2 regions of the Mesobacillus sp. LC4 genome follow, and region 1 is predicted to be linked to the other one. Evidence: riboswitches for the same ligand, from Rfam matches in the RefSeq annotation. Region 1 holds a riboswitch; the other holds the start of a gene.
What was found. Region 1 has a riboswitch for thiamine pyrophosphate ahead of tenA (thiaminase II). Riboswitches for the same ligand answer to the same signal wherever they lie in the genome.

Region 1 (3,699 bases):
TCGCCACAATGAATACAAAGATGATATTTTTGTTAAAGAATGATGAGGAACATTGAATAAGAATTTTAGCATGGATATGGTGTTATAATCCTTTGAAAAAGCCTGTTTCACTTTTTGGCAAAAAAAAGAGCACAGGATAACCTGTGCCGTCAAAGGATTATATTTTTAAAAGGGGGTCAATTTCTATTCCTATAATACCCCATGATTGTTTCACTACTGTTACAGTAGAATTAATAAATAATTACGTTTTGTTAATTTATGCCGAGACATGCTGTTTTTACCATAAGCTTGGAAAAAACCCGCTGATGTAATCCAGCGGGTTTGGCGTCTATATTATGCGTTTGCTTTCAATTCTTCAACCAATTCTTCTACATAGTGCTGTGCGTTTTGCGCCGCGATACTGCCATCGCCTGTAGCTGTAACGATCTGGCGTAGTGTTTTTTCACGAATGTCGCCAGCCGCGAAGATTCCAGGCACTTTCGTTTCCATCTGTTCGTTCGTTTCGATATAGCCATTGCTGTTCGTGATGCCGAGGCTTTCGAATGGCTTTGTCAAAGGAACCATTCCGATGTAGATGAACACGCCATCTGCCGCGAATTCCTGCTCAGCGCCATCCTGTGTTGAAACAAGGGTTACGCTGCCGACCTTGCCATCTTTATCGTTGATCTGCTTGACTGTATGATTCCAGATAAAATCAATCTTGTCATTGGCAAATGCACGGTCCTGAAGGATTTTTTGGGCACGAAGCTCGTCACGGCGGTGAACGATTGTCACTTTTGAAGCGAAGCGAGTCAAGTACACGCCTTCTTCTACCGCTGAGTCTCCGCCGCCGACCACAACAAGTTCTTTATTTTTGAAAAATGCGCCATCACAAACCGCACAGTAAGATACACCGCGGCCGCCTAACTCCTGCTCGCCAGGAACGCCAAGCTTTTTGTACTCCGCTCCTGCAGAGATGATGATGGAGCGCGCTTTGTATTCCTTGTTGCCAGCCTTGATTGTTTTATATTCTTTGCCGTCGATGACTTCTTTTACATCGCCGTAAGCATATTCCGCACCGAACTTTTTCGCGTGGTCGAACATTTTCGTCGAAAGCTCAGGTCCAAGAATGTGGTCAAATCCCGGGTAGTTTTCCACTTCTTCTGTATTGGCCATTTGTCCGCCTGGCACCCCGCGCTCTAGCATCAATGTAGACAAGTTCGCACGTGATGTATAAACAGCAGCCGTCATCCCAGCTGGTCCAGCTCCGATGATAATGACGTCATAAATTTTCTCTTCTGACATGGTGTACAACTCCTTTGAATATCATAATCCGTTAAATTTCGGTTTCATACCATAATTAGTATTTCCTGCCTAAACATATCCTATAAAACAACTGTACCATAGTCCAAAAATATGCTTAAGTTCACGGAATTGACATACACTTCTTCTTATACCCTTTAATGTATACAAAATTCATAAATCACGTCTTATTGCTAAATAGTACAAACTTCTACCCAAAAATCCAACGAATCATCCCTTCTTGTTATGCAAGACCTTATTTGTGAATTTTGATGCCAGCTTCAATATTGACAATTTTGTGAAGGATGATATGATAATTTACAGAAAATAAGATTAATAATAGAATTGTTTTACCGCTAGGGGAGCCTTTCGTTAAGGCTGAGATTAAAGTGAAACTTTAAGACCCTTTGAACCTGATCTGGATCATACCAGCGTAGGGAAGTGGAGTATCTGGAGCATCATGCTTTTATCTTGCTGCCAATACAGCCACTTTCTGCCTGCAGAAAGTGGCTTTTTTATTGGAAAAAAACAGCATTCTTCACCATAAGGATGTTGAAAAATTACTTATCAGGAGGTTGTTATGTCTACTTTTACACAGTTGATCCGTCAAGAAGCAAGGGAAATTTGGGAAGCAAACTTGGACCATCCATTCGTGCAAGGAATCGCAAAGGGAGCTTTACCGCTTGAAAACTTCCGTTATTATGTCTTGCAGGATTCTTACTACCTTTCCCATTTTGCCCGCATCCAGGCCATTGCCGCATCAAGAGCCGAGGAATTATCAACCACAGCAAAAATGGCGGCCCATGCGCAGGGTACATACCAGGCTGAGCTTGGCTTGCATGAACAATTCATAGGTCAGCTCGGTGTCACTAAGGAAGAACTTGAAAACTTCAGCCCGGCGCCTACAGCCTATGCGTATACCTCCCATCTTTACCGTGTAGCTGCTTCCGGCAGCCTTGGGGAAATCATTGCCGCCATCCTTCCCTGCTACTGGATTTATTACGAAATTGGAGAACAGCTGAAGCATGCATCACCTGCAACTCCTATTTACCAGGAATGGATCGCTGCGTACGGAAGCGATTGGTTCAGCGAGCTTGTAAACGAGCAGCTCACCCTCCTTGATGCCATTGCCGAAAGTGCTTCCGATAAAGAAAGAGAAAGAATGAAGCAGCATTTTATCTACAGCAGCCATTACGAGCTTAGGTTCTGGGAAATGGCCTGGACACTTGAAGGCTGGTCGGTAAACAACGAAAAAACAATCGTCCAGTAAGCTGGAGAACAGAAGGGGAGATGAAAAATGTCAAAAGGATTAAAACTGACAGATATTTTAGTTACTGTCGTTATTTCAATTGCGTTCGGGATTATCTATAAAATTTGGGGGCCACTATACTACGCGCTCAAGCCGCTAGGGCTCCATCTAGATCAATTCATCTATGGAATGTGGTTCATCGCTGCAATAGTCGCTTTCCTGGTTATCCGAAAACCTGGCGTTGCTCTTCTGGCCGAGGTAGCCGCTTCATCCGGGGAATTCCTGATGGGTTCTGAATTTGGACTTGAGGTATTGATCTACGGCTTTGTCCAGGGATTGTTTGCGGAGCTGGTTTTGATGGCTTTTGGCTATAAACGTTCTGGAGTGATTGTTGTCAGCCTTGCCAGTATTGCAGCATGCGCAGGCTCACTGATGATGGACTTTTACAAAGGGTATATCGAAGACCTGGCCGCGTGGAACCTTGCATTATTAATTGCCATGAGGACTGCAGGGTCCATTCTATTCTCCGGCCTGCTGGCACTGGGGATTGCAAAAGCGCTGGAGCGGACAGGAGTTGCAAATATCCTTAGACCAGCTTCTCAAGATGACTTTGATTCTTTGAACCAATAAACAGGGGTGATTGGATGCCAATAATATCTTCATTTAAAAAGCTGAGATTGAAGTTTCCTGGCACGAAAGACCTTCTCTTCAAGGACCTATCCATATCATTTAAAAAAGGAGAAAAAGTGCTCCTGCTTGGTCCTTCAGGATGTGGCAAGTCGACTCTGTTACAGGCACTTTCGGGGCTGATCCCAAATTCCGTTGATGTGCCGATTAAATTCGAAAGCAGTATTCATCCTGAATCCTGGGGGTTTGTCTTCCAGGATCCAGACACCCAGTTTTGTATGCCATATGCGGATGAGGAAATTGCTTTTGTATTGGAAAACCTGAATGTCCCCAGAGAACAAATGCCCAAAAGGATTGACGAACTTTTGTCGCTTGTAGGTCTTGATCTTAAGGACCACCATTCCAGGATCAATACCTTTTCCGGTGGTATGAAACAGCGGTTGGCCATTGCATCTGTTCTTGCCCTTGATCCAGAGGTCCTGTTCTTTGACGAGCCTACCGCGATGCTCGATCCAGAAGGGACAGAGATGATCTGGGAAACG
Region 2 (3,699 bases), on a different contig from region 1:
GATCGAGTTGTTGGGTTCATCACAGCAGTCAGTGATGGAGTTTTATCTGCCTATATCCCCTTCCTTGAAGTGCTGCCTGAGTACAAAAACAGAGGAATCGGCAAGGAACTTGTCCATCGAATGATGGCAGAACTTGCTGAAATATATATGATTGACTTGTGTTGTGACGATGACTTAGTCCCCTATTACGAAAAGCTCGGCATGATAAAAGCAAATGGAATGCTTTTAAGGAATTATGAGAAGCAGTCTGGAATTTAAGATATTATTTCGGTGCGTTTAAACTTTCAAAAAAATCAGTCCTAATAATTGGACTGATTTTTTTGAGTGAATTTTATTTGTATCACATTTATGGAGATTGTTTTCCACTATTCATTACATTGATTAATGAGATATTTTGAGAACCTTATAGCATGATCCAATCGATCCCTTTCTGAGTTGAAAATCTTATCTTTTTCACCTTTACGTATATTCATAGCTTCTTTGATAATATTATGCCATTCCACTGGAAGCTGAGTAAGTCCATATTCACCAGCGGCCAGCTTGGAAACGATATCGTTTTCCTTAATCGTGTAAAATTGACGGAGTAAGCCGAGAACGGTCCATTCTATTTCAAAATCAATTTGTTGTGTCGGCAGCTGGATCAACTGTTCAAAAGATGCTTCTGCCATTTGAACTCTATTTCTCCAGTAGGAATTCATGTTTTCAAGTACATAAGATGTGAGTACTTGAGGCTGAATATCTAGCTGAAATCCCTCTATTTCTGGTCCTAAAATCTTTATTCCTTTCTCCCTTAAAACCCACCAGGTTATCGGATTGAAATTAAAATAATCGCCGAATGCCAGTTCGCCATTGTTATAGTACGGAAATTCAATATTGTTATTGGTTAGTTTCCCCATATCCTCACGAAGAGCATATACTCCATCCATTTCTAGCTTATTATATTTGTTCTCAATTGTTCTATGAATATGAGACAAAGCTTCTGTATCTTGCACTGTTAACCGGCGATTTGTTAACGTGATAAAGTCAATGTCACTAGAACCTTCAACGTAGGCATCTAAAGCAATGGAACCATGTATATATAATCCTTCGAGGGTGCCAGGTAGATGTTCATTTAATAGGTTAATATAATCTTTTATGACTTTATCGACAACTTCAGGAATTACCACTTACAGAACCCCTTTTTTAAAAAAACTTTAGTAAAGTTGAATTAAATTTATTTTCCTTGTTTAAAATTCAACAAAAAGTGCCTTTATCCTCCTTCGATAAAAGCACCTCTTGATTGGACAACCCTTACTTTCCTAAATCCTTGTCTTCAATCTTCACCTTTAACACGATCACCGTATCATCTTGTTCAATTTTATCCTTCCGTCACTAATTCCATTGGGACAGGCCATTCTTCCAGTTTATAAGCCATGTCCCAGAACATATATTCAAGCTGGCAGCTAAGCAGAAAATGGTCCCTCATTTTTTCTTTTTCTTTTTCAGAGGCTTCTTCTGCTAGTTCATCCAGACGAGCGCAGAATTTTTCAGTAATCGTATCGGTGCGGTCACCGTAAAAATGAATCCATTCATAGAAAGGATGCATACTGTCTGGCTTTTTTTCATTTAATAACTTTTTTCCTATTTCCCAATAGGTCCATGGGCAAGGCAATAGCACAGCTAAAATCTCTCCCAATGTTCCTTCATGGGCAACGCTCTTCATATGCCGGATATACTGATGTGCAGCTGGTGCTAAAGAATATCCCTGTAACTCATCATAAGAAACTCCCGCATTCTGGCAAAAGTTATTATGAGGGTGTACTTCGCTGTGCAAAATAAAGGAAATCTGTTTATTGAACATCTCCATATCTTCACGTGTCTCACATTTTGAAATGGCCATTCCGTAGATCTGGATAAAAGAACTCAAATATTCAAAATCCTGCTTAACATAATGGACCAACTGTTCGGGCATAAGATCTCCATTGGCAATCCCTTTTACAAAAGGGTGCTCAAAAATGGCATTAAAAATAGGTGCTGCTTCTCTTCTCAATTCTGCTGAAAAACTCATAAATATTCCTCCTATCAGTTATTTTAGGAAGACATTAAATGGAGCGATCCAACAAAAAAACCGCTCCAAAAATGGAGCGGCAGAATAATAGATATTTACCCAGCACAGACTCCACTTTCCTACGCTAGTATGAACTAGATCAGGTTCAAAGGGTCCAGGATCCTTCCTGTCTCAGCCATAAAATGGCTCCCCTAGTGGTCTTCCTATTAAATTCACTATTACTCTACCTTTGATTTACATAAAAGTCAAACAATTCATTGATCAGTAATTCCAGAGATCACTCAGGCATTTGTGAAATCCTATTCACTTGTTAAAATTAACTTTCTTGTTTTGACATCATAAATTTTATACCCAATTTCAACCATATGATCTTTTGTGACTGTAACCTCACAATAATAAGGGACTGACCTTCCATAGGCATCAAGGTCAGGTATATCACTGAATATAAAGATTTCTTCTGAATTCAGCATTTTAAAGTCCGCTAATGAAGAACGACCTGCTGAATCTATTTCAATTACACATTCTCCACTGACGATATCATATTCCTTCATCACAACATATTTTAGACTTGGAATAGTAATCGTCAGAATTAAAACACCCATTATAAGACTTAAAATGATTTTCCCTATTTTTAATACAGGGTAGGCTTTCTCGCGAAACATTCCAATAAAACCAAATAATGCGATGATTACTAACAAAGTTCCTATAAAGAGCATTAAATAATAAACAAACACCTTTTCACTTCCTAAAATGGATGAATGGAATTATGAATTTTACTAACCAGCTTCGAAACCTCATGAAACCTTTTTATGTTCATCTCTTTTATGAACTAAAATCCAAGTACAGTAACAGTGATTATGATAATAAGTAATATGATATTTACCCAGACGAAAAATTTGATCATTACCTCTGCTCATATCTTCCTGCGCAGTGCATAGTAAAGGATCACACCATAAAATAATAAGCTGATAACTACACGCAATTTAGAAACATTTTCAATACCCAAGTCGAAAAAATCAATAAATGTATGGATTAAAACAGTAATAACAAACAAAAAAAGGTATTTCTTATAATTTCTTTCTTTTCTTTCAAACTCGTCTTTAAATTGAAGCATTTTTCACCTCGGAAATTTCACCTTTTGCATGAGCTGTCATAGTATATACCCCCTATCGAAGCTCCTCGTTTGCCCATTCTTCGACATGCAGCAATTGATAGATTCAGGCTAATAAAATGGATTAAGAATCCCGTATGCACCTCGATTAAACATAATAATCCCCGAACAGAAACAAAATTTTAATGAACCAGAAATTAAAAGATATGGACATTGGCGGAATATACCGAATTTGTTCATAGGTTTTATTGTTAAAAAAATCGCTCTTTTGTTGTATAAAAAAACATATCTTCTAAATATTTATTTTAGTATAAGTCCTATGGTTCATTAAGGGTACAAAAAAAGGAATTTAAGGCTTTATGACAAGCTTCCTATAGCTTTTCTCGTAAACCCAAAATAAGATAAAGTTATTCTACCTTACATTAATAATTTTTTCCCATTAAAAAGAAGCAAAGGATACGTGACTGTCGCATCCTTTGCTTCTTTCCTTCTAAAGCGAGGAAATTATGTTTTGAATAGTTATTTAATACTACTCCTTGAC

Region 2: linked by a shared signal. The riboswitch ahead of tenA (thiaminase II) and the one ahead of tenA (thiaminase II) in region 1 are both predicted to bind thiamine pyrophosphate.

What each region holds. Positions count from the first base shown of each region.
Region 1 is NZ_JBGCUB010000002.1:711,848-715,546, reverse strand. Features, by position in the region: gene trxB (thioredoxin-disulfide reductase) at 334-1,284, opposite strand; TPP riboswitch at 1,630-1,738, shown strand; gene tenA (thiaminase II) at 1,862-2,551, shown strand; gene AB5I83_RS09785 (ECF transporter S component) at 2,579-3,160, shown strand; gene AB5I83_RS09780 (ABC transporter ATP-binding protein) at 3,175-3,699, shown strand, end outside.
Region 2 is NZ_JBGCUB010000001.1:1,248,592-1,252,290, forward strand. Features, by position in the region: gene AB5I83_RS06395 (GNAT family N-acetyltransferase) at 1-258, shown strand, start outside; gene AB5I83_RS06400 (aminoglycoside adenylyltransferase domain-containing protein) at 366-1,166, opposite strand; gene tenA (thiaminase II) at 1,358-2,047, opposite strand; TPP riboswitch at 2,147-2,250, opposite strand; gene AB5I83_RS06410 (hypothetical protein) at 2,347-2,781, opposite strand; gene AB5I83_RS06415 (chloramphenicol phosphotransferase CPT family protein) at 3,678-3,699, opposite strand, start outside.